Regions from separate parts of the Mesorhizobium sp. ES1-6 genome, predicted to be linked through region 3. Evidence: riboswitches for the same ligand, from Rfam matches in the RefSeq annotation. Region 3 holds a riboswitch; each other region holds the start of a gene.

Region 1 (9,858 bases), on a different contig from region 3:
TGGTGGCATCTTGCGGGTCCGAACATTCGAAAGGTGAGCCAATTGCTCGTTCTGCCCAAGGGCGTCCGCCACATGCCGGCCCATCTGTCTCGCGAGGTGCAGGAGGCGCTGGTCGAGGATGTCAGGGCCATCGTCCAGCAGGCGCCGCTGTTCGTGCCGGCCATGCCGCGCACCGGCAAGGAGATGAGCGTGCGCATGACCAATTGCGGTCCGCTCGGTTGGGTCACCGACAAGGAACGCGGCTACCGCTACCAGCCGACGCATCCCGTGACCGGGACGCCATGGCCGCCCATCCCCGGCAGTCTGCTCGATCTGTGGCGGCAGGTGGCGGGCTATCCGTCTCTACCGGAGGCCTGCCTGATCAATTTCTACACGCCCAACGCGAAGATGGGCCTGCATCAGGATCGCGACGAGGCCGACCTCTCGGCCCCCGTCGTCTCCGTCTCGCTCGGCGACGACTGCCTGTTCAGGGTCGGCCAGACGACGCGCGACGGCGCCACCAAATCGTTTAGGCTGAAAAGCGGCGATGTCGTCGTGCTTGGCGGCGAGGGCCGTCTTGCCTTCCATGGCGTCGACCGCATCTACCCTTCGACCTCGGCGCTGCTCAAGAACGGCGGCAGGATCAACCTGACGCTGCGGCGGGTAACGAAGCCTGAGGGAAACACCGTATAGCCGCGGGCGCCTCTACCGCGCTCCGGCCCTGCTGCCTTTGGCGGCAACGTCTCAGCGCAGCGGCGAAAAAGCCGCCGAGACCAGCTGGAAAGGCAGCGCGCCATAGGCCGCGACCGTTGCCTGGTCTTCCCATTGGCGGAATTGCCGGGACGGTCGCGCCTCCAGCGTCAGGGCATGCTGTCGGCCGTCGAGCGTCACCTTGCCGCGAAAATGTAGCACCCGGTCGCCTCCGGACCGGCTGATGGCCATGGCGCGCAGGCGCGCGACATGATGATCGTCGGCATTGATCTCCATTTCGATGCGGCGCCGGATCGGCGGAACACTGACCCGGATCGTGATGTCCAGCATCATGTCTCCGGCCGTCGGTGGGCAGGGTATGGCTTGGGAGAATGCCGATGGCGAGGCCGCGCCCAGCGACACGCGGCTGGCACGACGGCCACGCCAGGCTTTGGTCGGCGGTTCTTGCCGCAGCCGGCCGCTCTTGCGTCTCAGCCGCAACTGCTTGGCAAAACCGCGCGACAGCCAGGCCAGCCTGCCGAAATCGGTTCGCGGCTTGGCCTGCAGCACGGCCGACCAGCGCGACAGGCCGGTGCGGTCGGCCATCTCCAGCACGCGCGCCAGCACGCTGTCCGGCACCGTCACGCCAATCTCGAGCGCTAGGTAGGAGAGCGCCACTGCCGCGGCAACGGCAAGGCGCCGCCTGGCGACAATATCGAGGAACACGTCCCAGTCGACGTCGCCGGCGCGAATGGCCACCGCGCAATCGACCAGCCAATCGCTGTGCGTGTGGGCGTCGAGCCCGCCATGCGCTATCGCCAGCGCGATGCGGTCGGCGGGCGACGGCACCAGAACGCCGACGCCGCTGAACTCGGCCGCCGCCGCCCGCCGCCAGATGGCCCCGTCGTCCTCGTCGCTTTGCTGGGAACCGTCATAGGCGAGTTGGTGCAGGTCGATATCGCCATAATTGCCCTTGAAGAAGTTCATCGAGCGCAAGGACGCCAGTCTTGTCCTCAGATATTGCGGGCTCACCCCGGTGGCGATCTGCCAGTCGCGCTCGCGCAGCACGTCGAACGCCGCCGGCATGTCCTGCGACCGGACCAATATGTCGATGTCGTGTGCCACCCGGCCCCGCTGCGCCGACGCGTTCAAGGCAATGCGGCTGGCACCCTTGATCAGCATCACCATGCATCCGGCCTCGGTCATCGCCTGCAGCGCCGGTTCGGCCTCGCGCATCGCCATGCGCGACTTGGTCCACAGCATCTTTTGCAGGCCGACAAGACGTGGATAGGCGGAATGCCCGGCCAATTTCCGGCCGAACCGGTCGCAGATGGCGGCCAGCAGCCGATGCTCCCTGAAGGAGACGAGGTCGATGTCGTTCGCGCTCAGCCACTCCATCGCGCAACCGGCGGCCGCGTCGTCGTCGGCAAGAAGCGCCGCCTTGAGCAACTGGTCGAGCCCGCCCGTCGGCCAGGACCAGCCATAGTCCGGGAAGCGTCGGCCGATGCGGCGAATGCGCGCCATCAGCCCGCGCCGGCCTTGTTTCGGGCCCGCCGCAGCATGGCCAGCCGCGCCACTTCCAGGTAGCCCCGGTCGCGCGTGGCATCGCGCCCGTAGGACAGGCTGCCCGGTCTGATTCGACGCAGCGCCAGCACCTCCTCGATCATGTCGAGGGCAAGGCCCGCCTCGCGTGCCCGCGCGATCCAGTCGATCATCTCGCCACGGCCGCCCGGCGGATCGACGACGGGTCCGACGGTCTCGGCAACCTCGCGCCGGATCAGCATCGTGGTCCGCGACCAGCCGGGCAGAGCCGCGCCTTCGGGCGCATCTGGCCGATCATTGCGGAAATTCCGCCATTGGCAAAAAACTCCCGATGCCGTGGGAAATCTTTCGAGATGCGCGAGCTGTGTTCCGATCTTGGCGGGCAACCACAGATCATCGGCGTCGAGCGTCGCGATGAACGGCGTCGACAGCGCGGCGATGCCCCTGGTCGTGGCGCTGCCCGGACCGGCATTTTCCTGGCGCAGCAGGCGCAGCGGCAGGTCCGTTCCGCCGATCGCCGCGGCGAGGTCGTCGGTCGATCCGTCGTCGACGATCACCACCAGCTCAGGCCGCACGGTCTGGGCAGCGACCGACCGCAGCGTCTCGGCGATGGTGCCGGAGGCGTTGAAGGCCGGTATGACGACGCCGTATCCGTCCATCACAGGGAGTGCCAATCTGTCAGTTTGTCCAGCTCGAAGATACCTTCGATCGGCCGGAGCGACGGGTCGGCCTTGCGCCGCTTCATGGATTTATAGATAGCGCGCAGGAATTCCCGCGACTGGACGTCCTCTTGCCTCGTCATGTTGCCCGCATGCCGTCTGTAGTAGAGTGCGACCGTGTCGGGAAGCACGTATCTGGGGCCGATCTCAAAACCGCGCAGCAGGTAGTCGGTGTCTTCGGCCTGGACGAAATCCTCGTCGAAATCACCTATGCGCGCGACGAGCCGGCGCGCGAAGATCGCCGCCGACAGGTGAATGCCACGAATCGTGATGCTGTTGCTGTCCGCCGTGGGCTCCAGGATCCCGTCATCGATCTTGTCGACCAGCATCATCCTTGAGTAGGTCAGATCGAGATCGGGATTCTTCCGGAAAAGCGCGACATCGGCCTCGAAGCGCCCGGCCGGCGAGATGTCGTCCGAATCGAGGAACGACACCAGGTCTGCCTCGGGCTTGAGCAGCCTGAGCCCGCTGTTGCGCGCCCGTGTCACCCCCATGTTCTCTTGCCGGAACAGCCGGATGCAGGAATGATCATGCATCATCGCGCGCACGGCCTCGACCGAACCGTCGGTCGAACCGTCGTCGACGACGATGATGTCGAGATCGGCGGCGTCGCCTTGCCTGAGCAGCGAACGCAGCGCGGCGCCGACATAGGCTTCGCGATTGTAGACCGGCATGATCACGCTCAGCCTCATCCGTGACCTCGCGGCCGCTGCTGCACCATCCGATTTGATCGCGAGATATACCGCATTAAAGCCCCCGCCAGTCGGGCGAGCTCTTGAGCTCGAAAATGCCGGGAATCTCACGCAGGGATGGGTTGGCCCTGCGTCGCCGGATCGATTTGTGGATCGCCCGCATGTGGTCGCGGAGCCGGCTCTCGCGCTTCCCGGTGATATTGCCGGCATGGCGCCTGTAGTAGATCGCGACCGTCTCCAGAAGGCGGTAATTCGGACCCGTTTCGAAGATGCGCAACAGATAGTCAGTGTCCTCGCACTGATCGAATTCCTCGTCGAAATAGCCTATGCGATCGATAAGCGCCCTGCTGAACAGGCCGGTGCTCATTGAAATTCCGCGCAGCGTTACAGTGCGACTGCCCGCTACCGGCTCCATCGTGTCATCGTCTATCTGCTCGGCCAGGGTCATCAGGGAGTAGGTCAGGTCAAGGCCCGGCTCGGCCTTGAAGCAAGCCAGATCCGTCTTGAAGCGTCCGGCAAGCGAGATGTCGTCGGAATCGAGGAACGACACAAACCCGGCATCCGGCGGCAAGTGTCTAAGCCCGGCGTTGCGCGCCCTCGCGACGCCCATATTGGGTTGCAGGACCAGGCGGATGCAGGACGCCTCGCGCATCGCAGACCGTATCGCCTCCACCGAGGCGTCCGTGGAGCCGTCGTCGATGACGATGATGTCGAAGTCGGCGTCAGCGCGCTGCCTGATCAGGGAGCGCAGCGCCGAGACGACATAGCGCTCGCGATTGTACACTGGCATGATAACGCTGAGCTTCACGAGAGGCCTCGCGTCAGGAAATTCTCGATCGCGCCGGCGATTTCTGCCGGGTCGGTTCCGAGGGACAAACGAAAGCACGGCAAGAGGCGGGTCAATTCGCTGAAGAAGCGAAAGCCGCTTTCGCGCTCGCCCGGCATCTGGGCGATGCCGGACGGCGCCAAGGCAATCATGGCATCCCTGCGTGACACCGGCATGATCGAACTTGCTCCGCCACCGCTGATATGTGGCACCACCAGCGCGACGATGTCCAGCATCGCGGGCACCGGGCGGGGCGTTACGTCGCCAATGTGAAACGTGTGCTTGCCCTGCCAGTTCAGCGGGCCTTGCTCAGCCAGCCTCTGTTGCAGGCCCAGCCGCGCGAAACCTCGCGCGTCCTGTTTCAGGGTGGAGAAAAGGGGCCGCGCGGTCACGCCCCCGACGAGATCGATCAGCACATAGTCGTCGCCGACACTGTCGAGCCCATTGAGCAGGCCGGCGGCGACAGTGCCGGATTTCCCCGCCCCGCCCGCGCCGGCGAGCAGGATACCCTTGCCGTCGATGCCGAGCGTGCCGGCATGGGTCAGCCGCATGCCGCGCGCGGCATATTCCCAGTGCAGGAAGGCGCGCAGCGGCGCCCCCGGCTCCCAGGGCGGAAAGGCATCGGCCGACGCCATCAGCTGCACGCCAACGCTACGGTGCGGATCGTAGATCTGCCAGAAATCCAGGTCGTGGAAATAGTGGCCGCGCAACCCGGCTTCGGCGAGCCGTTTGGCAAAACCGTGCTCGGTGAAATGCGCGTCGCCCCATCGCGCGGGCTCCGGAATGCCGTGGATGCCGGGATGAGCGATGAAGACGCGGCACGCGGCCGGTTCGGGCCGATCATGCCCGGCCTCGACAAATGCATGGCCCAGTGCATCGGCAAGCACGCCGTGACCGAGATGCACGGTCAGTTCCAACAGGGGCAGGCTGACCTTGCGTGTGGTCGGATAGCGCAAGCCCGCATCTTCGGCGGCGGCGAGGAGATACCGGCCGTAATCGGGCAAGGTTTCCAGCGTGACGCGCGGCATCAAGCGCCTTCCATCACGGCAGCGGCCGGCCCGTCAGGAAGCCTGCTTGACCGCCGGCCAGCCGAGTGGTTCCTCGACCTCGTGGATGGGATCAATGATGATCAGGTCGGCGAGGTCGTCGTGAATGCTCACATCGAGCGGCTCGTTCGTGGCGGCCAGCTCGGCGGCCAATTCGTCCGGCAATGGCTGCACCGTCGCGTCGGAAGGCACCAGCAAGCCCAGTTCGAGCAATTGCGCTATGAAGTGATCGAGTTGGGCCTCGCCTATTGTCGAGCCGCCCGCGGTAAGCCCGACCAGAGCCCGGGCGTCCATTCCGGACGAAAGCGCCTGCCACACCTTGCTGCCGGAATCGGAGAAGCCGAAATACTTGCCATTCGCAAGGTTGAGCACCACGGCCTCGCCATCGAAGGATTCGAAAACGATATCCCGGCTCGCAACCGCATAGGCATGGGATTCATGCATCATTGTCGCCCCGCTTAGCATTCCTGCCCGCCAGCAGGACCCGTTCCACCGACAACGCCTGTAAACTTTCGGTTGTTCCTTGGCAAGGTAACCTTTGCCGGTAAGGCGCCGGCCATATGCGGGATCAGTCGAAGGCCAGCCGGATCAAACCTCGATTTCCAGTGCCGACAGTGGCTTGGAACAACAGGCCAAGATGAAGCCGTCGTCGATCTCGTGATCGAGGATGCCGCCATTGTGGCTCATCTCGACGGCGCCGGAGACTTTCTTCACCTTGCAGGTTCCGCACAGGCCGAATTCGCAGGCTGCCGGGATCCGCACGCCCGAGGCGCGGGCCGTCTGCAGCACGGTCTGGCCGGCGACGCACTCGGCATCGACGTCCGACAGCGCGAAGCGGATAGGTGTTGCTGCTTCGACGGGAGCTGCCGCACCGTCCTGCTCCGGCGAGGCGAACGGCGCCGGGATTTCCTCCACGGTCGGCGCGGCAAAGCTTTCCTGATGGTATCTCGCCATGTCGAAGCCGGCGGCCTCCAGCATGCCGCGCACGGCGCGCATGAAGGGATCGGGGCCGCAGCAGAAGATTTCGCGTTCACGGAAATCGGGCGCCAGCAGCGGCAGCCGGATGGCATCTATGCGGCCCATATGGCCGTACCAGCCCTCGCGGCTCGACCGCTCCTCGATCATGAAGCCGAGCGACAGGCCCGGCATGTGGCCGCCCAAAAGTTCGAGTTCCTTGCGGAAAATGATCTCTTCGGGACGCCGCGCGCAATTGACGAAGCCGACATCGGTCCAGGGCGCGCAATCGTTCAGCCAGCGCAGCATCGACATCATCGGCGTCACGCCGGAGCCGGCCGAGATGAACAGATATTTCGCCGCCGGATGGCTGTGCAACGAAAAATCGCCGCTCGGTCCATAGGCCTTGACGTGCGAGCCGGGGGTCAGGTGATCGAACATCCAGCGTGTGCCGATGCTGCCTGCCTGCGCCTTCACCGTCACCGCTATGGAGAACGGCCGCGACGGTGACGACGACAGCGTGTAGGTGCGCATCAGCGGACCGTCCGGCGTCGGCAGTTCCAGCGTCACGAACTGGCCCGGCTTGTAACGGAACCAGGTCTGGTTGTCGGAGCGGAAGGTGAAGGTCTTGACGCCGGGCGCCTCATCGCTGACGCCGGTCACTTCCAGCACCTGCAGCCTGTCGTTCCACGGCGCCATCTGGTCGAGATGGCGATAGAGGCCAAGGTCGGTCATGGCATTCATCCCTCAGCCTCTCATGCCACGCTGCGCAGCGCCGGCCGGCCGCCTTCGGCAAGGCGCGGGCCGATGAAGCGCGCGTACCAGTCGACGAACTGGATGACGCCGCCTTCATGCAGCTCCGAATAGGGGCCGGGCTCATAGGCCGGCGACAGGATGCCGAAGGCGTTTTCCTCGACGATGCGGCGGTCCTGGTCGTTGGTCTCGGTCCAGACATGGGTGAGTTCGGCGAGATCGTAGTCGACGCCCTCGACCGCGTCCTTGTGCACCAGCCATTTCGTCGTCACCGCCGTTTCTGTGGCGCTGACCGGCAGCACACGGAAGGTGACGGCATGATCGACCAGGATATGGTTCCAGGTCGTCGGATAGTGGTAATGCATCAAGGTGCCGATCCGGTCGGCCGAGACGCTGTCGGACAGGTTCTTCCTCACCGCCCGCTTGCCCGTCATCGTGTAGCTCTGGGCATCGCGCAGCAACGGCGCGCGGGTGGCACGGTATTGTCCAGCCGGGTCGATGCGGAATTTGCTGGGCAAGCCAACAGCCTCGCATTTGGCCCAATGCGCCAGCATTTCCGGATCGCTGTCGGCGCCCTGCACGCCGGTCACGGTCGGCGCTTCCGGGAAGGTCTTGCACAATTCCGGATGATTGCCGGCGCAATGGTAGCATTCGCGGTTGTTTTCCCAGACCAGCTTCCAGTTGCCCTTCTCGATGATGGTGCTCTCGAAGGCGATCTTGGCCTCGCTGAGCCGGTGCGGCTGCAGATAGGGCCCGATCATCGCCCGCATCGGCGCGAAGTCCGCCGGCTCCTTGGCCAGGCAGATGAAGACATAGCCGGCGACGCTTTCGCAGGCGACTGGCTTCAGCCCGAACTGGCTCTTGTCGAACCCGTCGGCCATCTGGCGGGCGAACAGCAGCCGGCCGTCAAGCTCGTAAGTCCACTGGTGGTAAGGACAGACCAGTTTGGCGGCCATGCCTTTGTCGCTGTTGCAGACGCGGCTGCCGCGATGACGGCAGGAATTGTGGAAGGCGTTGATCTTGCCCTGCTGGTCACGCACCAGCACGACCGGATAGTCGCCGATCTGCACGGTGATGAAGCTGCCCGGCTTGGGCAACTCGCAATCATGGCCTATGAACAGCCAGTCGCGATACCAGATCAGCTCCATGTCCAGCTTGAAGTAGTCCGGGTCGGTATAAAAGGGCTGTTCCAGCGAAAAGCCTTGTCTGCGGCTGTTCAAGAGCCTCAGCATGTCGTTGCGCGCATCCATGTCCTGTCCTCATTTTCAAGGACTGAACTGGTGGTGATGGAGGAAGGATTGAGCGCGAGCCGGCAAAAGCCGGACAAACATCATCCGCCCCTTGACCGCCCACCGCGATCAGTCGAGTTCTAGCGATCTCGGGCTGGTTTCCGGGCTCTGGAGTCGTCCTTGCGGACCATCGCGACACCTTCCCAGGCCTTCGCCCAGTGGTCTCCCGTTGCGACTTGAACTCCACCACCGTTGCGGGGGCAGCGCCGGAATCTGACCGGCTTCCCAATTCTCCGCTCCGTCGTCACGCAGCGGCACCTGAGATGGAATGATTTAATCACGACAGGGTTTGCGACATCGGCATGAAAGCGACATCGCCTCCATGCGGCGCGACACGCATGCTGGATGGTTCCGGCGGATGGAAGCGTCTTTATGGGAAGCCGCACCGGCACGTTTTCTACCCGTTGCCGGCGGCGAAAAAGGTTAACGGTTACGAAAAGTGACTATTAGCAGATTCTAAAATCGAACCGAACGGTTCGTTTCTGTTGACGGTGCGTGCAGGACGGTGTGAACGCAAGGTCTCCGACACCGTCGGTGATCGAAGCGGTGGTTCCAGTTAACCGGTTGATATAGCGAAGAAAAACAATGGACGTAAAAGGGCCTGGTACAATTTCAAGTGGTGGAGTCATGGTCCACGCGGAACAACTTCGTGATTGGAAACGGCAAAGGTGCTCTCCCACATCGGGGCTGTCCGAACGACGCGATTTTTAATCCCAAGACACGCCGCTAGACGGACGGAAAAATACTGGAGTACCCAAAATGAAAAAGATTGTTCTCACTGCCGCAGCCCTTCTGGCTATTTCCGGCAGCGCCTTTGCTGGTAGCGACCATTATGGTTCGAGCGCCGCGACCCCCGCTGCCACCTCTGTCGACAGCTCGTACACCGCTTCGACCAAGAAGTCGCAGCCGGCTGCTCAGACGCCTGTCCAGGGTGCCGATCACAACCTCTTCGGCAACAACTAACAGCCGCTTCCCGGCACGCGGCGGGGTTGCCCTGTCGCGCCGGTGGACGCCACAAATTCAGGAGTATTTGAAATGAACAAGATCCTCATTGCTGCCGCCGCCGTTCTGGCCCTTTCCGGCAGCGCCTTCGCCGGTAGCGACAACTTTGGTTCGAACGGTGCCAACCAGGCGGCTGTCACTTCGACCGACAACGCGGCCACCGCGTCGATCGGCAAGTCGGCTCCGGCCACCCAGGCGCCCGTTCAGCAGGGCAGCGACCGCAACCTCTTCGGTCACTAATCCCGATCCCACGGCCGGTGGGTTCGCCCGCCGGCCCGACCGACTTCAAAATATTCAGGAGTATTTAGAATGAACAAGATCCTCATCGCTGCCGCCGCCGTTCTGGCCCTTTCCGGCAGCGCCTTC
Region 2 (9,858 bases), on a different contig from region 3:
ATGCCGCGCGAGGAGGCCAAGCGGCTCAATCTGCAGCCGATGGTCGCCGACAATGATTCGGCCCACACCACCGCCTTCACCGTCAGCGTCGATTTCAAGCATGGCACGACGACAGGCATCTCCGCCGACGACCGCACGCTGACCGTGCGCAACCTTGCCAATGGCAATGTCGGCGCCTCCGATTTCGTCCGCCCCGGCCACATCTTCCCGCTCATCGCGCGCGAGGGCGGCGTCCTGATGCGCTCGGGCCATACCGAGGCGGCTGTCGATTTGTGCAAGCTCGCCGGCCTGCCGCCGATCGGCGTCATTTCCGAACTGGTCAATGACGACGGCACGGTCAAGCGCGGCCCGCAGGTGCAGGCTTTCGCCGAAGAACATGGCCTCAAGCAGGTTTCGGTGGCCGATCTCATCGCCTATCGGCAGCGCAAGGAAACGCTGGTCGAGCGCGTCGCCTGCTCCGACATCGACACGCTTGGCGGCAAGGCGCAGGTCTTCACCTACACGCTGCCCTGGGACACGACGCACCATGTCGCCGTCGTCTTCGGCGATATCCGTGACGGCGAGGACGTGCCTGTGCGGCTGCATTCCGAGGATGTGGTGACCGACGTGTTCGGCACCAGCCACCGGCTCGACGGCATCATGAAGGCGATGGGCGAGCGCAAGCGCGGCGTCATCGTCTATCTCAGAGAGGGCTCGGTCGGCGTCGCGCATCAGGAGCGCAAGCGCCCCGCGTCGGGCGACCGCGAGGATCACGAAGAGGCGCGCCGGCGCGAGAGCGAATGGCGCGAGATCGGCCTTGGCGCGCAAATCCTGAAGGATCTCGGCATTTCTTCCATCAACCTGATCGCTTCGCGCGAGCGCCATTACATCGGCCTCGAGGGCTTTGGCATCCACATCGCCAAGACCGAGATTCTGTAGCGGGCCAACGCCTAGGCGACATCGTCATCCACGGGTCTGCGCTCCGCTGCGCGTCGCTTCGCCCGTGGATGACGACGTCGCCTAGGCCAAACGTATATGCGCTGATCATCGGACGGCTGAATACTCCTAGCCGTCACTCCGCCGGGATCGCCGCCTCGCATCCTGCCAACTCGCATTCGTGGGTGGCGAGGCTGCGCTGGCCGAGCAGCACCGTGACCAGCGCGATAACGCCTGATGCAACCGAAACCCAGAACCCGTTCTGGGCGCCGAACGCATCCACCACCGCGCCGGCGGCGAAGGAACCCAGCGCCATGCCGATGCCGATGCCGGTCATCACCCAGGTGATGCCTTCGGTCAGCATCGCTTCCGGCACGTGCCGTTCGATCAAGCCAAAGGCGGTGATGAAGGTCGGCGAGATCGCCACGCCGCTGATGAACACGGTCAGCGCCAGCATCGGCACCGAACCGGCGGTGAGCGGCAAAAGCGTGCCCAACGCGACCAGGGCGACCGCGATTGCCAACTGGCGTTGCAGCGGTGCTTGCAGGTTGAGAGCGCCGACGACGATGCCGAGCACGAACGACCCCAGCGCATAGACGCCGATGACGAGGCTGGCGGCGCCCGGCTGGCCGAATTCCTTGGTGATGGCCACGGTGCTCACCTCCGTCGTGGCGAAGGTCGCGCCGATGAAGACGAGCGAAAGGGTGATGATCTGCACCGGCCGCAGCCTTATTGCCGAACCGCTCGTGGCGCGATCCACCGGCCGCACCTGCGGTTCGGTCGACCGCTGCAGGATGAAAGCCGTTGAACCGATGGCGAGGAGCACGGTGCTGACCAGAACGCCGGCTTCAGGAAAGAGGCCTGCACTGAGGCCCACCGACAGCGACGCGCCGGCGATATAGACCAGTTCGTCCGCCGCCGATTCGAAGGCGAAAGCGGTGTTCATCTGCGGCCGTCCCCGGAAAATCTCGGTCCAGCGGGCGCGCACCATTGCCGGCATGCTGGGCATGGCCGCGGCCGCCAGTGCCGAGGCGAACAGCGTCCAGACCGGCCAATCCTGATTGGTCGCCGCGATGAGAACCGCGAAGGCGATCACGGTGATGATGGTGGTGGGGACCACGATGCGTGTCTGGCCCAGACGGTCCACCAACCTTGATATTTGCGGCGCCACGAAAGCGTTGCCCAGCGCGAAAGTCGCCGAGACAGCACCCGCCAGCCAGTATTCGCCACGCGTCTGCGACAGCATCGCGACGATGCCGATCGGCGCCATGGCGATCGGCAGGCGCGCCAGGAAGCCGGCGGCCGCAAAGCCTTTGGCTCCGCGGGCCCGGAAGATTTCGGAGTAGGGATTATGCATGATCCGGTTCCTCGACAAAAGGCGATCTGATAATTACATACGATACGTATGAGTGTTAAATAGACCATACGTCGCGTATGTCAATTGGCATACGGAGCGTATGTGGATAGGACCAGAGCATGCACCGACCACGCAAGGAGATGATCGCCGAGACACGAGCCAAGCTGATCGCCGCGGCGCGTCAGGCTTTCGGCACTATCGGCTATTCCGAAGCGTCGATGGACGATTTCACCGCATCGGCCGGGCTGACTCGCGGCGCCCTCTATCATCACTTCGGCGACAAGAAGGGCCTGCTGGAGGCGGTTATCGCTGAAATCGACGCGGAAATGGCCGCCCGGGTGAATGAGGTTGCGTCAAGGGCGCCGACCCGCTGGCAGCATTTCGTCGACGAATGCACGACCTATATCGAAATGGCGCTGGAGCCGGAAATCCAGCGCATCATGTTCCGGGATGGCCCGGCCGTGCTGGGCGACCCGGCGCAATGGTCGAATGCCAGTGCATGTGTCGGTTCAATGACCGATCATCTAATCGCGCTGCAGGGGGAAGGGGTGGTCGTCCCCGGTGTCGACCCGGAGTCGGCAGCGCGGCTGATCAACGGGGCGAGCAGTCAGGCCGCGCAGCGCATCGCCAATGCGAAGGATCCCGAGGCGACGTCGAGGATGGTTGTGGCGGCGTTCAAGCAATTGCTCGAAGGCCTGCTGAAAAAGCCGCAAGCGCGGTCAAGCTGAACCGCCATGGCGGGACGCCACCGCCCGCAATTGACAACAGCCGGTTTGAGCGCATCCTCCCCCAGCCATCTCTGAGGGGGAGAATCGGGCATGTGGGATTTTGATATCGGCAGGTCGGTGTCCATCATGGTGCGGACCTGGCCCTTCATTGTCTTTCGCATGATCGTCTATTTCGGCATCACGCTGGCCTACATCATGGCCACCGGCACCGGTGCCTCGGTCGGTTATGGCGTCGGCCATATCTCCACCGATCCGGACGGCCCGTTGTCCTTTGCCCTGTGGGGCGGCGTGGTCGGCTTTGGCGTCGTCTCGATCGCCGTCTACTGGCTGCGCGAATACATCCTTTATGTCGTCAAGGCCGGCCACATCGCCGTCATGGTGCATCTCATCGACGGTCATGACGTTCCCGACGGCCAGAACCAGATCGCCTACGCAAAGCAGGTCGTGACCGAGCGTTTTGCCGAAGCGAACATCCTTTTCGTCGTCGACCAGCTGGTCAAGGGCGCCATCCGCGCCATCACCGGCCTGCTCGGCGGCGTCGCCCCCTTCCTGCCCATTCCTGGCCTCAGCGGCCTGGTCGCCTTCCTCAACACGGTGATCCGCCTGTCGCTGACCTATGTCGACGAGATCATCCTCGGCTACAACATTCGCATCAACTCGTCCTCGCCCTTCGAAACCGCGCGCCAAGGCGTCGTGCTCTACGCCCAGAACGGCAAGACCATGGTCAAGAACGCCGTCTGGCTAGCGGTCATCATGTGGGGCGTGTCGTTTGTGATCTTCCTGCTGATGCTGGCGCCGGCCGCCGCCATTCTCTACGTCATGCCCGGGCAACTCGCCGGTTGGGCCTTCGTGCTGGCCATCGTCTTTGCCTGGGCCTTCAAGGCGGCTTTCATCGAGCCCTTTGCCATCGCTTGCCTGATGCAGGTCTATTTCAAGACCATCGAAGGCCAGGTGCCCGATGCCGCCTGGGATGCCAGGCTGGCCGAAGCCTCGTCGAAGTTCAGGGAACTGAAGGACAAGGCGCTCTCCACCTTCGGCGGCTCGCGCTGGGGCACGGCCGGCGCGACGCGCTGATCGGCGGGACTCGCGGGCGCAATGTCGGGGATGTTGAGGCGCGCCACCGCCGATTTGAGCGGTGCCTCTCCCTGGCCGCAAAACGTCTCGCTCATGATCAGGTCGGGCAGCGGCAACCGTCGTCCCCAGCCATGCGTTTCAAGATCCGGTTTCGGTGCGAACTCCGAGACACGGCCCACGCAGAGATAGGCAATCGGCGTTACATGGTCGGGAATGGCCAGCAGCCGTTTCAGCGCCTCGGCCTCGATGATGCTGACCCAGCCGACGCCAACACCCTCGGCACGTGCCGCCAGCCAGAAATTCTGCACCGCGCAGACCGTGCTGAAGAGATCCATTTCCGGATTGTGCCATCGTCCAAGCGGCGAGCCTTTCGAGCGTTCGCGGTCGCAGGTGATGCAGATGTTGAGCGCGCTTTCGCAAATGCCTTCGAGCTTGAGCTTGCGGTAGAGCGCCCGCCTTTCTTTTTCGATCGCCGGCAATTCCTGTTCTCGTGCGGCCAGGAACAGGTCGCGCACCTCAGCCCGCCGCTGCCGGTCGCGGATGACGATGAAGTTCCAGGGCTGCATGAAGCCGACCGACGGGGCGTGATGGGCGGCAAGCAGCAACCGCGCCAGGACGTCGTCATCGATCGCCTCCGATGTAAAATGGCTGCGGACGTCGCGCCGCGTGAACATGGCGCGATAAACCGCGTCGCGCGCTTTCTGATCGAATCCGTCGCCGACAGGAGCGGTCATGGCTTCCGGCATCGCGTGTCCCCTTGCGATTGCAATCCCTGATATCCGCCTGACCATGCGGATATCGATGCCTGCCAGGCCGGTCTTCTGGCTCGGGATCAACCCGCCTCCGGTGCCTTCCCGTCATCGACAGTGGCATTTACCGGCGCGGTCCCCCTTACAGCGTTGGGCACGCCACGGAATTCAACCGTGTTCCCGATTCTCCCGCCACAAACAGACCGGCGGGCACCAGGCAGGTCCCCACCTTACGCCGAAGTGCCGGCGACGCCAATGCCCGTAGCGACACTACGAGACGCGGACGTGATTTTCCCCAGCGATCAAAGCGCGGCGCATGGTCATTGGGGCGCCGGGGCACTAGATAGGGGACATGGTCACCCGTCTCTATACACACCCGATCTTTCTCGAACACATCACCCCGCCCGGTCACCCCGAGCGGCCGGATCGCCTGCGCGCCATCGAGCGCGTGCTCGACGACGAAGCTTTCGCCGCGCTCGACCGGGTGCAGGCGCCGGAAGGTGACGAGGCGACCATCCTCTACGCGCATCCCGCCGATTTCGTCGCGCGTGTCCGCGCCGCCATCCCCGACGAGGGCATAGCCCGCATCGATGCCGACACCACCGCCAGCCCGAAAAGCTGGCAGGCGGTCATCACCGCGATCGGTGCCGCCAACGCCGCCGTCGACGACGTCTTCGCGGGCTGTGCCGACAATGTCTTCGTCGCGGCCCGACCGCCCGGCCATCACGCCGAAAAGACCACGGCGATGGGCTTCTGCTTCTTCAACACAGCGGCGATCGCTGCCCGCTATGCGCAGAAGAAGCATGGCGCCGAACGTGTCGCCGTCGTCGACTGGGACGTGCATCACGGCAACGGCACGCAGGATATTTTCTGGGACGACCCCTCGGTGCTCTATTGCTCGACGCACCAGATGCCGCTCTACCCCGGCACCGGCGCGAAGACCGAGACCGGCGCCGGGAACATCGTCAACGCGCCACTGGCGCCGCAAACCGGCAGCGAGGTGTTTCGCGACGCCTTCCTGTCGCGCGTGCTGCCGTCGATCGACAATTTCGCGCCCGACCTGATCATCATTTCGGCCGGCTTCGACGCGCATCATCGCGATCCCCTGGCCGAGATCAATCTGACCGAGGACGATTTCGACTGGGCGACGGGCCAGCTCATGCAGCGCGCCGCTCGCCACAGCGGCAACCGGCTCGTCAGCCTGCTCGAGGGCGGCTACGATCTGCAGGGATTGGCATTTTCGGTCGCCGCCCATGTCGGGCGACTGATGAAAGGATGAATGATGAGCGGTGAGATCAACGAAGACGTCAAGGCGATGAGCTTCGAACAGGCGCTCGACGCGCTGGAGAAGATCGTCGATGATCTGGAGCGTGGCGATGTGCCGCTCGACCAGTCGATCCGCATCTACGAGCGCGGTGAGGCGCTGAAGGCGCATTGCGACCGACTGCTGAAGGCTGCCGAGGACAAGGTCGAGAAGATCAGGCTGTCACGCGACGGCAAGCCGGTCGGAACCGAGCCGCTCGACGCGGACTGAGGCCGGTCGCCAACGACGCGCTTGCCTCACCGGCTTTTGGACACGATCATGAATGAGGATAAGGCTCGTCCCGATTGAAAAGGCTCCAGAGGAGGTTTGGAAACGATGTGCAGAAACATCAAGACCCTGTTCAATTTTGATCCGCCGGCAACCAATGACGAAGTCCGCGACGCGGCGCTCCAGTTTGTCCGCAAGCTGAGCGGGACGACGCGGCCGTCCGCCAAGAACCAGCATGCGTTCGATCACGCGGTCGAGGCTATCGCGGCGGCGGCACGCGAGCTGCTTGATACGCTCGAGACCCACCAGCATCCGCGCAACCGGGAAGAGGTGGCGGCCAAATTGCGGGCGAAGGCGGCTATCCGGTTTGCCTGACGCGGCCAAGGCCGCTGACAAGGAGAGTTCATGAGCTTCTTTCCCGGTAAAGATCCTGAAGCCGGTGATGCCTTTGCCAGCGACCAGATCGAGCTGATGGTCATCCCCAACGCCAAGGATATTGGCGGCTTCGAGGTGCGCCGCGCCTTGCCGACCGCCAAGAGAAGGCTGGTCGGGCCATTCATCTTTTTCGACCGCATGGGCCCGGCCATCCTGCGGGCGGGCCAGGCGCTCGATGTCCGTCCGCATCCGCATATCGGCCTCTCGACCGTGACCTATCTGTTCGACGGCAGGATCAGGCACCGCGATTCGCTCGGCACCGAAATGGTCATCGAGCCCGGTGACGTGAACCTGATGACGGCTGGTCGCGGCATCGTCCATTCCGAGCGAACGCCGCAGGAACTGCGCGGCGCGCCAATGTCGATCTCCGGCCTGCAGACCTGGCTGGCGCTGCCCGACGGCAAGGAAGAGGTCGCACCGGTGTTCGAGAACACCGCTGCGCTTCGACTTCCCGAAATCGACGCCGAAGGCGTCAGCGGCCGCGTCGTCATCGGCGATTTCCAGGGGTTGCGGTCTCCGGTGCGGGCGGATTCCGAAACGCTCTACGCCGATTTGCGGCTGGCGCCCGACGCGAGCGTCAAAATCCCGGCCGACGCCGAAGAGCGCGCCATCTATACGCTGGAGGGCGAGGTCTCGATTTCGGGCGACGTCTTTCCGTCGGAACGGCTGCTGGTGTTCCGCCCCGGCGACGAGATCGTCATATCATCGCTGACCGGGGCGCATTTCATGCTGTTCGGCGGCGCCTCGCTCGGTTCGAAGCGCTACATCTGGTGGAATTTCGTTTCCTCGTCCAAGGAGCGCATCGAGCAGGCCAAGCAGGAATGGAAGACCGGCCGCTTCGATATCGTTCCTGGCGACGAGCAGGAGTTCATTCCGCTGCCGGAAGGCTGAGCGGGTCGGTGAGAGGCTGACGGTCCGCGTCACCGACTCGCATTTACTTTCGCCGGACGGCGGCCTATCCCGCCGATGAACAGAAAGCCAGAGCACCCGTGAACGCAACGCCGCATACGCCGCTTCTCGACAAGGTCCGCGTGCCGGCCGACCTGCGCACGCTGGCCGAGGGCGAATTGCCGCAACTGGCATCCGAGCTTCGGGCCGAACTGGTCGACGCGGTCTCCCGCACCGGCGGCCATCTGGGTGCCGGCCTCGGCGTGGTCGAACTTACGGTGGCGCTGCATTATGTCTTCAACACGCCCGACGACCGGCTGATCTGGGATGTCGGCCACCAGGCCTATCCGCACAAGATCCTGACCGGCCGGCGGGACCGGATCCGCACCTTGCGCCAGGAAGGTGGCCTGTCGGGCTTCACTCGCCGCGCCGAAAGTGAGTACGACCCCTTCGGCGCTGCCCACTCTTCGACATCAATATCGGCGGGGTTGGGCATGGCCGCCGCCCGAGACCTCTCCGGCGGCCGCAACAATGTCATCGCCGTCATCGGCGATGGCGCCATGTCGGCCGGCATGGCCTATGAAGCGATGAACAATGCCGGCGCGCTCGATGCCAGGCTCATCGTCATCCTCAACGACAATGACATGTCGATCGCCCCACCGACCGGCGCCATGAGCGCCTATCTGGCGCGGCTCGCCTCCGGCAAGGCCTATGTCGGCCTGCGCGATTTCGGCAAGAAGCTGACCTCTTATCTCGGCAAGCGCGCCGATCGCGCCATCACCCGGGCGGTCGAGCATGCGCGCGGTTACGTCACCGGCGGCACTTTATTCGAGGAACTCGGCTTCTACCATATCGGCCCGATCGACGGGCACAATCTGGAGCACCTGATCCCGGTGCTGAAGAACGTTCGCGACAACGGCAAGGGCCCCGTCCTGATCCATGTCGTCACCCAGAAGGGCAAGGGCTATGCGCCGGCGGAAGCCGCCGCCGACAAATACCACGGTGTCAACAAGTTCGACGTCATCACCGGCGCGCAGGCCAAGGCGCCGGCCAATGCTCCCGGCTACACCAAGGTGTTCGCCGAAAGCCTGATCCAGGAGGGCCGCGAGGACGACCGCATCGTGGCCGTCACCGCCGCCATGCCGACCGGTACCGGCCTCGACCTGTTCGGCGAGGTGTTTCCGACCAGAACCTTCGATGTCGGCATCGCCGAACAGCATGCTGTGACCTTCGCCGCAGGTCTGGCGACGGAAGGCTATAAGCCCTTCGCGGCGATCTATTCGACCTTCCTGCAGCGCGCCTACGACCAGGTCGTCCATGACGTCGCGATCCAGAAACTGCCGGTGCGTTTCCCCATCGACCGCGCCGGCTTCGTCGGCGCCGACGGTGCCACCCATTGCGGCGCCTTCGACACCACCTTCCTGGCTAGCCTGCCGGGCTTCGTCGTTATGGCTGCGGCCGACGAGGCGGAACTGCGCCACATGGTGCGCACCGCCGCCAGCTATGACGACGGGCCGATCGCCTTCCGCTATCCGCGCGGCAATGGCGTCGGCGTCGACATGCCGGAGCGTGGCGTCATGCTCGAGATCGGCAAGGGCCGCATCGTCAGGGAGGGCACCAAGGTGGCGCTTCTGTCCTTCGGCACGCGCCTGCAGGATTGTCTTGTCGCGGCGGAAGAACTCGGCGCGGCCGGTCTTTCCACCACCGTCGCCGATGCCCGCTTCGCCAAGCCGCTCGATGAGGACCTGATCCGCCGGCTGGCCCGCTCGCACGAGGTGCTGGTGACAGTCGAGGAGGGCGCCATAGGCGGCTTCGCCAGCCATGTGCTGCAGTTCCTCGCCCATCAAGGACTGCTGGAAAGTGGTCTCAAAGTGCGGCCGCTGGTCCTGCCCGACGTCTTCACCGACCATGCCAAGCCGGAAAAGATGTATGCCGATGCCGGGCTCGACGCCGCCGGCATCGTGCGCACCGTTTTCACTGCGCTCGGCCACACGGCCCGCGCGCAGCGCGCTTGAATCAAAATCGTGCCCAGCGCGCCTGAATCAAAATCTGAACGGCTTGAATCAGTTTGCCGGCTTGATTTCGTAACGCACTATTAACGCTGCCGTTTGGCGTTTCGCTTACCCTGTCCCTTGGCCGTTTTTCAACGGCGCCCTGCTAGATCACGGCCAGGCAGGGAGA
Region 3 (9,858 bases):
CCGGCGCCGTACGTGCCGGGCGAGGTGCCGAAGATGCGCGGGCTGACCTTGCCGTCGGCACGGGTTTTTGCCGCGAGCGGGTTTTCCGAATCGTCCTCGTCGCGGGCGGCGACGGCGTTGGCGGCGGCGTCGATCAGGGCGATCTGGGTCGGGAACATGTCGCGGAACAGGCCTGAGATGCGCCAGGTGACATCGACGCGCGGACGGCCGAGCGTGGCCGGCGGCAACACCTCGATGCCAGTGATGCGGCCGGTGGCAGTGTCCCATTGCGGCCGGCAGCCCATCAGCGCCAGGCCTTGCGCGATCTCCTCGCCGCCGGTGCGCAACGAGGCCGAGCCCCAGAGATCGATGACCAGCGAACGCGGCCAGTCGCCATGCGATTGTAGGTAGCCGCGCACCACTTCTTCGGCCGCTGCCTTGCCCAGATCGTAGGCGGTGGGCGTCGGCATGGTGCGCGGGTCCGAGGTGAACAGATTGCGGCCGGTTGGAAGCACGTCGGAGCGGCCGCGCGCCGGCGCGCCGGCTGGGCCGGCCTTGACGTGGCGGCCATCGAGCGCGGCGAGCAGTGCCGACTTCTCGGCGTCGGCGCTTTGGCGGCGTATGGCGTCGGGTTCGTCCCCGGGCGCGCGGCCGTAGATATGCAATCCATCCTTGATGGCGAAATCCTTGAGATCGCAGAGCCAGGCATCGATGCGGCGCAGCGCTTCGTCGGGTGCGTCGGTTTTCGCGACGCCGGCTTCGGAAGCGAGGCCCGTCTTTTGCGCGGTGTCGACGATCAGCCTGGCGAGACGGTCGCGGCGGCGGCGGTCGAGGCCGTCGGCCTGGGCGTACTCATCGACCAGGCGTTCGAGCTTGTGCTGGTCCTCGTCGAGACCTGCACCGGTGAGCGGCGGCGGCAGATGGCCAAGCGTGACAGCGGCGATGCGTCGCTTGGCCTGCGCCGCTTCGCCGGGGTTGGAGACGATGAAGGGATAGATGACGGGCAGGGACCCGGTGACGATTTCGGGGAAGCAGTTTTGCGAAAGCGCGACGGTCTTGCCCGGCAGCCATTCCAGCGTGCCGTGGGCGCCGACATGGATCAGGGCATGGACGCCGAGCGATCTGCGCAGCCAGAGGCCGAAGGCGATCAGCGCGTGGCGCGGGGGGAGCGTCGGGTCGTGATAGTCGGCGCGGCGATCGGCGGAACGGCCACGGTCGGGGGCGAGGGCGACGGTGATGTTGCCGAAGGTGGCGGCGCGGAAGGGGAAGTGTTTTTTGCTTGATAGCGAAGGTCTGCGCGAGGCGCCCCCCTCTGTCCTGCCGGACATCTCCCCCTCAAGGGGGGAGATTGAGCTGTCATCGCCGATTTCGCCAATCCCAAACGTTGAAAATGGAGCGCCGCCAGCGAAGCTGCTGATCTCCCCCCTTGAGGGAGAGATGTCCGGCAGGACAGAGGGGGGCGCCTCGCGCAATCCTGTCTCGTCTTCGGCCTTTCCCCAAGCGGCTTCTACTGGAGCAATTGCCGCTATCGGCAACTCCGTAGAGAAGGCCAAATAATCTTCCAGCCCCAGCCCGTCCTGGCCCCGCTTCAGCGCATCCAGCAATTCACGCGGCGTTTGCGGAATCTCTCCAACCACATAGCCCTGTTCGCTCAAGTCGTGCAGCATCGCCAGCACGCTGGATGGCACGTCCAACCCGACCGCATAGCCGGTGCGGCCGGGAGCGCTCGGGTAATCGGGGATCAGAATGGCGAGCTTGCGTTCCGCGCGCGGCGTTTCCCGAAGCCTGATGAAGGCCGCGACCCGGTCCGCCACCTGTCCGATGCGATTCGGCTCCGGCCGGTTGGCCAGCGCGCGATGGCCGAGTGCCGGATCAACCTCGCTCTCGTCCTTGAAGGAAATGGCACCCGCGAGGATGCGGCCGTCGAGTTCGGGCAGCACGACATGCATGGCAAGGTCGGCCGGCGCCAGGCCGCGCTGGTTGTTTTCCCAGACATCGCGGCGCGTGGTGGCGACGATGACCTGGAAGACGGGCACGCCGGCGCGGTCGAACAGGGTTTCGACGCCGGGCTCGGCACCGGACGCGAACGCTGTGGCGGTGACGATCGCGGCGGGTTTCAGCGAGGCGAGGGCATTTTCGACGAAGGCCAGGGACACCGGGTCTTTGAGGCTGGAGATGAAGATGGGAATCGGGAGCATGCCGCGTTGCTCCAAAGCTTCAAAAAGGGCGTCTATGGGTGCGACATCGGCTGCAAGCAGCATCGATCGGTAGAAGAGAATAGGGATGATCGGAGCGCCGACCATTGAAAGGTCCGGCTTCTCCACGACCCCCAATCCAGACTGATAGTAACCAGCCTTCGGCACACAGACCGGACTGGCGACCGGCGCATCCCGTCCAGCCAGGCCTGCCAGCCTGTGCACCAGCGCGCTCATATTGGCCGGGCCGCCTTCGCGGAAATAGCCGAGAAGGCTGTCGAGGTCGGCGCGCGGCAGTGTCGAGGCTTCGATCAGCCTGGCATCCTCGTCGTGGCTTTCGCCGGGAAGCAGCGCCAGTTTGATGCCGCGTTCGCGGGCAATCGCCGCGAGCTGGTCGCAACCATAGCGCCACCAGTCATAGCCGCCGAGGATGCGCACCAGAATGATCCTGGCGTGGCGGGCGACGCTGTCGATCCACAGGTCGACGGACATGGGATGGCGCAGGTCGCGCAGTGCCGCGAGCCGCATCGAGGGCAGGCGATCGGCTTCCGCCTTCCATGCCGCCGCCAGTCCGGCGAGGTCGCTGTCGGTGAAGGACAGGGCCACGATATCCGCCGGCGTCTGCCGGAGATCGACAGGCTCGGCGAGGTCGTCGAGCGAGGCGGAGGTCGTGGTGAGGATGTGCATCGCGGTCCGTGTCTGAAATCAGCCGGCGAGGATACGTTCGATCGCCGGGCGGTTCAGCCCCTTCAGACCGATGACGACGAGGCGCGAGCGGCGGTTGTCATCAGCCGTCCAAGCACGGTCATAGTAATGATTGACGCGCGGGCCGACGGCCTGCAACAGGAGCCGCATCGGCTTGCCGCCGACCTCGACGAAGCCTTTTACACGCAGCACGTTTTCCTGTTCGGCGGCCTCTGTGACGCGCTTGGCCAGTTCGTCAGGATTGGCGATCGAGGGTATGTCGACGATGAACGTGTCGAAGTCGTCATGCTCATGGTCGAACGCGCCGTCATGATGCGACTTGCGGTTCTCGATGTCGTCCTCGACGGCAAGGCCAAGCCCGAGCAGCACCGAAGGATCGACCTTGCCATGCGACGTCGGCACGATCTTCACGGCGCGGGCGGAATGTTCGTTGACGATGGCATTGGCGCGGGCTGAGCCGGCGGCATCCATCAGGTCGCTCTTCGACAGGATGATCAGGTCGGCGCAGGCGATCTGGTCCTCGAACACTTCCTCGACCGGATCGTCATGGTCGAGGCTGTCATCCCCGGCGCGCTGCGCCTGCAGGGCGTCCATGTCGTTGGCGACGCGGCCCTCGGCAAGTGCGGGACCGTCGACCACGGCGATGACGCCGTCGACGGTCACCCGGCTCTTCACCGTAGGCCACTGGAAAGCCTGAACCAGAGGCTTGGGGAGAGCGAGACCGGAGGTTTCGATCAGGATGTGGTCGACCTTCGGCGTCAGCGACAGGATCTTGTCGAGCGCCGGCACGAAATCGTCGGCGACGGTGCAGCAGATGCAGCCATTGGCCAATTCAACGATGTTCTCCTCGGGGCAGCTGTCGATGCCGCAGCCCTTGAGGATCTCGCCGTCGATGCCGATGTCGCCGAATTCGTTGACGATGATGGCGATGCGCTTGCCGCCGGCATTTTCCAGGAGATGTCGAACCAGTGTCGTCTTGCCGGCGCCGAGGAAGCCGGTAACGACGGTGCAGGGAACGCGGGAGAGATTGCCGGCCGAATTTGGAGCGGTCATGTCAAGTCCTTCAGCATGTCGAGAGGAGGGATGCGGGCAACGAGGCCACGCTTGAGGCTATCGGGCCGGCCCCGCCAGGGAATGAGGCCGTCGGTCGAGGTGGCGAAGAGCTTGGCGCCGGTGACGAGATCGGCGCCGCTGGTTGTGGTCAGGTCGCCGAACACATAGCTCCAGCAGCCGTCGCGCAGGATCGCGGCGCTCAGCCGGCGCTTGCAATTGCCGAGGCATTCGACCGTGCGGATGCGGATGTTCTCGCCCGAGGCGGCCTGGCGCGTGTCTTCCGCCAAAATTTCGCCGGCCCGGGGATGGGCGTCGGAGCCGGTCTCGTCGCGGCACGAGGCGCAGACGATGACGGTCACGCCGGCCAGGGAATCACCCTCGCCGGACAAAACGTCTGTTGTTTCAGCCGAAAAACTGCTGTCGCGATCCAAATCAGGCTCCTTGCCCGGAAAACCCGCCGGGCGATCGGATTCTTGCATTCCAGACGGCAGGTCTCCTGGCTCGCGGGTCATCGCCTTGGGTAGCCGCCTTCCCGGGACAATCCCAGTGGCTTTCGGCCTTGGCTCTTCGCTTACAGTTGCGGGGACAGCCGCGGATTTGGGTTTTCAGCCCGCACCGCATTCCCTCTTGGCTCCTCCCTTTGCTGAGAGGAGACCGTCTGGATCGGATTTAGGCTCTTGCGGGCAGCGGTGTCAACGCGAGCTTACGACACCGTGATGTCGGCCAGCGCCGGGCCCAGATCGCCGGCAGGCGTCACTTCCATGCGTTCGAGGCCTAGCCAGCCCTGCATCTGCTTCAGTTCCTCGAAGAGCTGAGCCGCCGTCTCTGGCGGTGCGCCGGGCTCGGCATAAGCCGCGTGGACGCGCAGGACACTGGCCGGCCGGTCGGCCTTGAGGTCGACGCGCGCCACGATCCTGTCACCAAGCAGGAAGGGCAGGACATAGTAGCCATATTGGCGCTTGTCGGCCGGCGTGTAGATCTCGATGCGGTAGTGGAAATCGAACAGCCGCTCCGAGCGCGAGCGCTCGAAGACGACCGGATCGAACGGCGCCAGCAGGGCGCGGGCCTCGATCTTGCGCGGCATACGGGCGTCCTTGTGAAGGTAAGCCGGCTTGTCCCAGCCCTCGACACGGACCGGCAGCAAGTCGCCGAGTTCGACCAGTTCCTCCAGCCGGCCTTTCATATCGGCCGGTGACAGGCGGAAATAGTCGCGCAAATCGCCCGATGTCGCCACGCCATGGGCGCGGGCGGAGATGCGCAGCAATTCGCGGTGCGCGTCCTCGGCCGCCGGCACCGGCAGGTCGAGGATCGCCTGCGGCAGCACGCGTTCCGGCAGGTCATAGAAGCGCTCGAAACCGCGACGGTGTGCCGTGGTGATGCGGCCGGCCCAGAACAGCCATTCGAAGGCGTGCTTGGCGTGGCTCCAGCCCCACCAGCCGCCGGAGCCTTTCTGGCCTTCGAGCGCCGAAGCGGCGATCGGCCCGCGCTCGACGACCTCGCGGTAGATCTCTTCTATATAGGCGGCGTGCTCGCGGCCCCATTTGGCCAGCCCCAGATACATTTCGTCGCCTTGCTCGGCGCGCCGCATGCGCCAGCGCATCAGTGGGTAGGTCTCGACCGGCAGGAAGGAGGCCTCGTGCGCCCAGTATTCGAACACGGTGCGCTTGCGCGTCACGGCGGCGTTGTCGAGCAAGGCGAGGGGATAGGGGCCAAGACGCGAATAGAGCGGCATGTAATGGGCGCGCACCACCGCACTGACGGAATCGATCTGCAGCAGGCCGGTGCGGGACAGAACGCGGGCGAAATGGCGGCGGTCGGGCGTGCCGGCGGGGCGGGGGTCGAGAAACCCCTGCGCGGCGAGCGCGATGCGCCGGGCGGTGGCAAGCGAAATCTTTTCCTTCATGCAGGCGTCACTCTGAGGGTGCTTTGACAAAGATGTGATGGGGTGATTCCAGCCCATGCTAGCAGGGTTTTGGTGGCAATCCTGTCAGGAGAGAAAAGTGGATTAAAAAGCGAAGGAAATCAAACAGGAGCGTATGAGACCAGTTTCTCCCGGAATGCCGTCCAGCTCGTTGTTTTGAACAAGGTTTGACTTGCTTCGCTGGAAGTGCTGCGCTAACCCTCGCCGCGTTGCAGCATAGGCTTCTTAAAACGGTTCAGCGGTTAAACTGTCACGCTTCCGCATTAAGGTCCGGTGCTGTAATCAACGTGGATTGGCGCCAACGGAAAGCCGCTGCATGAACGCACTCCTCAGCTCGTACCTGCCCATCGTCCTGTTTATCGGCGTGGCGCTGGTGGTCGGTCTGGCGCTGCTGGTCGCGCCGTTCCTGGTGGCCTACCGCAACCCGGATCCCGAAAAGCTTTCCGCCTACGAGTGCGGTTTCAACTCGTTCGACGACGCCCGCATGAAATTCGACATCCGCTTCTACCTGGTGTCGATCCTGTTCATTATATTCGACCTGGAAGTAGCCTTCCTCTTCCCCTGGGCAGTGTCCTTCTCGAAGATCGGCATGCTCGGTTTCTGGTCAATGATGGTTTTTTTGGCAGTGCTGACCATCGGCTTTGCCTATGAATGGAAAAAAGGAGCGCTGGAATGGGATTGAACGACAGTTCAGGCACCCTCGTCGCGCCGAAGCCCAAAGGTGTTATCGATCCCAACACTGGCAGGCCGGTGGGGGAGGACGATCCCTTCTTCCTCGAAATCAACAATGAGCTTGCCGACAAGGGTTTTCTGGTCACCTCGACCGAGGCGCTGATCACCTGGGCGCGCAGCGGCTCGCTCATGTTCATGACCTTCGGTCTGGCGTGCTGCGCGGTCGAGATGATCCACACCTCGATGCCGCGTTACGATTCGGAGCGGTTCGGTGTCGCGCCGCGCGCGTCGCCGCGGCAGTCCGACATCATGATCGTCGCCGGCACGCTGACCAACAAGATGGCGCCGGCGCTGCGCAAGGTCTACGACCAGATGCCGGAGCCGCGCTACGTTATCTCGATGGGCTCCTGCGCCAATGGCGGCGGCTACTACCACTATTCCTATTCGGTGGTGCGCGGCTGCGACCGCGTGGTGCCGGTCGACATCTATGTGCCCGGCTGCCCGCCGAGCGCCGAAGCCCTGCTCTACGGGATTCTTCTCCTGCAGAAGAAAATCCGCCGCACCGGCACGATCGAACGGTAAATCCATGGCCGCATCCCTTAGCGAACTGTCGACCTATCTCGGCGAGAAGCTGCCTGGCCGCTTCAGTGACGCTGTGCTCGCTTATGGCGAGCTTACCGTTCACGTCGAGCCGGAAAACCTGATCGAGGTGATGGCCTTCCTGCGCGACGATGCGCGCTGCCAGTTCATCTCGATCATCGATGTCTGCGGTGCCGACTATCCGTCGCGGGCCAAGCGTTTCGACGTCGTCTATCACCTGCTTTCGCCGAAGCAGAATGTGCGCATCCGGGTCAAGGTGCAGGCCGACGAGGAGACGATGGTGCCGTCGGTCACCGGCGTCTATCCCGGTGCCGACTGGTTCGAACGCGAGACCTACGATCTCTATGGCGTGCTGTTTTCGGGCCATCCGGACCTGCGCCGCCTGCTGACCGACTACGGTTTCGAAGGCCATCCGCTGCGCAAGGATTTCCCGCTGACCGGTTTCGTCGAAGTGCGTTACGACGACGAAGCCAAGCGCGTCATCTACGAGCCTGTGGAACTGAAGCAGGAATTCCGCAATTTCGATTTTCTGTCCCCATGGGAAGGCACGGATTACGTGCTGCCAGGGGATGAGAAGGCAAAGCAGTAATGGCTGAAACCTCCGTCCGCAACTTTAACATCAACTTCGGACCTCAGCACCCTGCCGCGCATGGTGTTCTGAGGCTGGTTCTGGAGTTGGACGGCGAAGTGGTCGATCGGGTCGATCCGCATATCGGGCTCTTGCATCGCGGTACGGAAAAGCTGATCGAGGCAAAAACCTATCTGCAGGCGGTGCCTTACCTCGACCGGCTCGACTATTGCGCGCCGATGAACCAGGAGCACGCCTTTGCCTTGGCGGCCGAGCGCCTGCTCGGCATCGAGGTGCCGAGGCGCGGCCAGCTGATCCGCGTGCTCTATTGCGAGATCGGCCGCATCATGTCGCACATTCTCAATGTGACGACGCAGGCAATGGACGTCGGCGCGCTGACGCCGCCGCTGTGGGGCTTCGTCGAGCGCGAAAAGCTGATGGTGTTCTATGAGCGCGCCTCCGGCTCGCGCATGCACGCCGCCTACTTTCGGCCCGGCGGCGTCCACCAGGATCTGCCGCGCCAGCTGGTCGAGGATATCGGCAAGTGGATCGATCCCTTCCTGAAGTCGATCGACGATCTCGACAAGCTGCTCACCGGCAACCGCATCTTCAAGCAGCGCAATGTCGATATCGGCATCGTTTCGCTGGAAGATGCCTGGGCCTGGGGCTTTTCGGGCGTCATGGTGCGCGGCTCGGGTTCGCCATGGGACCTGCGCAAGTCGCAGCCCTATGAATGCTATTCGGAGATGGATTTCGACATCCCGATCGGCAAGAACGGCGACTGCTACGACCGTTACCTCGTTCGCATGGAAGAAATGCGCCAGTCGGCCAGGATCATGCGCCAGTGCGTCGATCTCCTGCTCGGCAAGGAAAGCACCGGCCCGGTGTCGAACCTCGACGGCAAGGTGGTGCCGCCCAAACGCCAGGCGATGAAGCGCTCGATGGAAGCGCTGATCCACCATTTCAAGCTCTACACCGAGGGCTATCGCGTGCCGGCCGGCGAGGTCTATGCGGCGGTCGAGGCGCCGAAGGGCGAGTTCGGCGTCTATCTCGTCTCCGACGGCACCAACAAGCCGTACCGCTGCAAGCTGCGCGCGCCGGGTTTCGCGCATCTGCAAGCCATGGATTTCCTGTGCCGCGGCCACATGCTGGCCGACGTCACCGCCGTTCTTGGCTCCCTCGACATCGTGTTTGGTGAGGTCGATCGCTAAATGTCAGTCCGCCGTCTCGCAGAAGCCAGCGTCCAGCCAGCGTCCTTCGCCTTCAACAAGGCGAATGCGGCGGCGGCCAAGCAGTGGATCAAGAAATATCCGAAGGGGCGCGAGCAGTCGGCGATCATTCCGCTGCTGATGATAGCGCAGGAGCAGGAAGGCTGGGTCACCAAGGCGGCGATCGAGACGATTTCGGACATGCTCGGCATGCCGCGTATTCGCGGTCTCGAGGTCGCGACCTTCTACACGCAGTATCAGCTCAATCCCGTCGGCACCCGCGCGCATATCCAGGTCTGCGGCACCACGCCCTGCATGCTGCGCGGTTCGGAAGCGCTGATGGATGTGTGCCGCTCGAAAATCCATCACGACCAGTTCCACACCAACGACAAGGGCACCTTGTCGTGGGAGGAGGTCGAGTGCCTCGGCGCCTGCGTCAACGCGCCGATGGTCATGGTGTTCAAGGATACGTTCGAGGATCTGACGCCGGAACGGCTGGCCGAAATCATCGATCTCTACGATGCCGGCAAGGGCGCTTCGGTGGCGCCGGGGCCGCAGAACGGCCGCACCGGCTCGGAGCCGGCCTCCGGCCTCACCACGCTGAAGAGTGAAAAGGCGATCCTCAAATCGACCCGCGATCGGGAAGCCCGGGAAGCGGCCAGGGCCGCCAAGGCGGCGCCAGACGCGATCATCGCCGCGCCAGTGCCGGCACCGGCGGCCCCCGCCGCGCCAGCCGCGCCCGGTCCGGTCGCTCCGTCAAAATCCAGCAGGCCAAAGACCGCCGCGCCGGAGACCAACCCGACGTTGAAGACGCCGTCGCCGGCCAAGGTCGCGCCGGTCACCGAGAGCGCTGCCAGCGTTGCGGCACCACTCCACTCGGCCGCCAACGCCAACAAGGCCGCTCCTGAGGTCGAGGCGACTCCAAAGCAACGCAGTGGACCGAAGAACCGGGCCGAA

The links. A riboswitch is a leader RNA that binds a small molecule or an ion and turns the genes downstream of it on or off. The one in region 3 is predicted to bind cobalamin.
Region 1: another riboswitch for cobalamin. It lies ahead of LB564_RS28100 (aromatic ring-hydroxylating oxygenase subunit alpha); the one in region 3 lies ahead of LB564_RS19335 (DUF1636 family protein).
Region 2: another riboswitch for cobalamin. It lies ahead of bluB (5,6-dimethylbenzimidazole synthase); the one in region 3 lies ahead of LB564_RS19335 (DUF1636 family protein).

Annotation. Positions count from the first base shown of each region.
Region 1 covers NZ_JAIUGU010000015.1:160,843-170,700, forward strand. Annotated here, with positions in the region: gene LB564_RS28060 (alpha-ketoglutarate-dependent dioxygenase AlkB family protein) at 43-672, shown strand; gene LB564_RS28065 (nucleotidyltransferase family protein) at 724-2,193, opposite strand; gene LB564_RS28070 (glycosyltransferase family 2 protein) at 2,193-2,870, opposite strand; gene LB564_RS28075 (glycosyltransferase family 2 protein) at 2,870-3,622, opposite strand; gene LB564_RS28080 (glycosyltransferase family 2 protein) at 3,678-4,430, opposite strand; gene LB564_RS28085 (serine kinase) at 4,427-5,476, opposite strand; gene LB564_RS28090 (PqqD family protein) at 5,510-5,941, opposite strand; gene LB564_RS28095 (hybrid-cluster NAD(P)-dependent oxidoreductase) at 6,083-7,183, opposite strand; gene LB564_RS28100 (aromatic ring-hydroxylating oxygenase subunit alpha) at 7,204-8,451, opposite strand; cobalamin riboswitch at 8,565-8,767, opposite strand; gene LB564_RS28105 (DUF680 domain-containing protein) at 9,250-9,453, shown strand; gene LB564_RS28110 (DUF680 domain-containing protein) at 9,526-9,732, shown strand.
Region 2 covers NZ_JAIUGU010000004.1:45,388-55,245, reverse strand. Annotated here, with positions in the region: gene ribB (3,4-dihydroxy-2-butanone-4-phosphate synthase) at 1-918, shown strand, start outside; gene LB564_RS12330 (MFS transporter) at 1,052-2,272, opposite strand; gene LB564_RS12325 (TetR/AcrR family transcriptional regulator) at 2,392-3,000, shown strand; gene LB564_RS12320 (hypothetical protein) at 3,091-4,074, shown strand; partial or broken gene bluB (5,6-dimethylbenzimidazole synthase) at 4,194-4,808, opposite strand; cobalamin riboswitch at 4,868-5,056, opposite strand; gene LB564_RS12310 (histone deacetylase family protein) at 5,176-6,102, shown strand; gene LB564_RS12305 (exodeoxyribonuclease VII small subunit) at 6,106-6,357, shown strand; gene LB564_RS12300 (DUF2277 domain-containing protein) at 6,463-6,729, shown strand; gene LB564_RS12295 (pirin family protein) at 6,760-7,680, shown strand; gene dxs (1-deoxy-D-xylulose-5-phosphate synthase) at 7,779-9,692, shown strand.
Region 3 covers NZ_JAIUGU010000007.1:216,292-226,149, forward strand. Annotated here, with positions in the region: gene LB564_RS19325 (cobaltochelatase subunit CobN) at 1-2,861, opposite strand, end outside; gene cobW (cobalamin biosynthesis protein CobW) at 2,880-3,932, opposite strand; gene LB564_RS19335 (DUF1636 family protein) at 3,929-4,363, opposite strand; cobalamin riboswitch at 4,401-4,606, opposite strand; gene LB564_RS19340 (winged helix-turn-helix domain-containing protein) at 4,636-5,835, opposite strand; gene LB564_RS19345 (NADH-quinone oxidoreductase subunit A) at 6,170-6,535, shown strand; gene LB564_RS19350 (NuoB/complex I 20 kDa subunit family protein) at 6,526-7,107, shown strand; gene LB564_RS19355 (NADH-quinone oxidoreductase subunit C) at 7,112-7,714, shown strand; gene LB564_RS19360 (NADH-quinone oxidoreductase subunit D) at 7,714-8,904, shown strand; partial or broken gene nuoE (NADH-quinone oxidoreductase subunit NuoE) at 8,905-9,858, shown strand, end outside.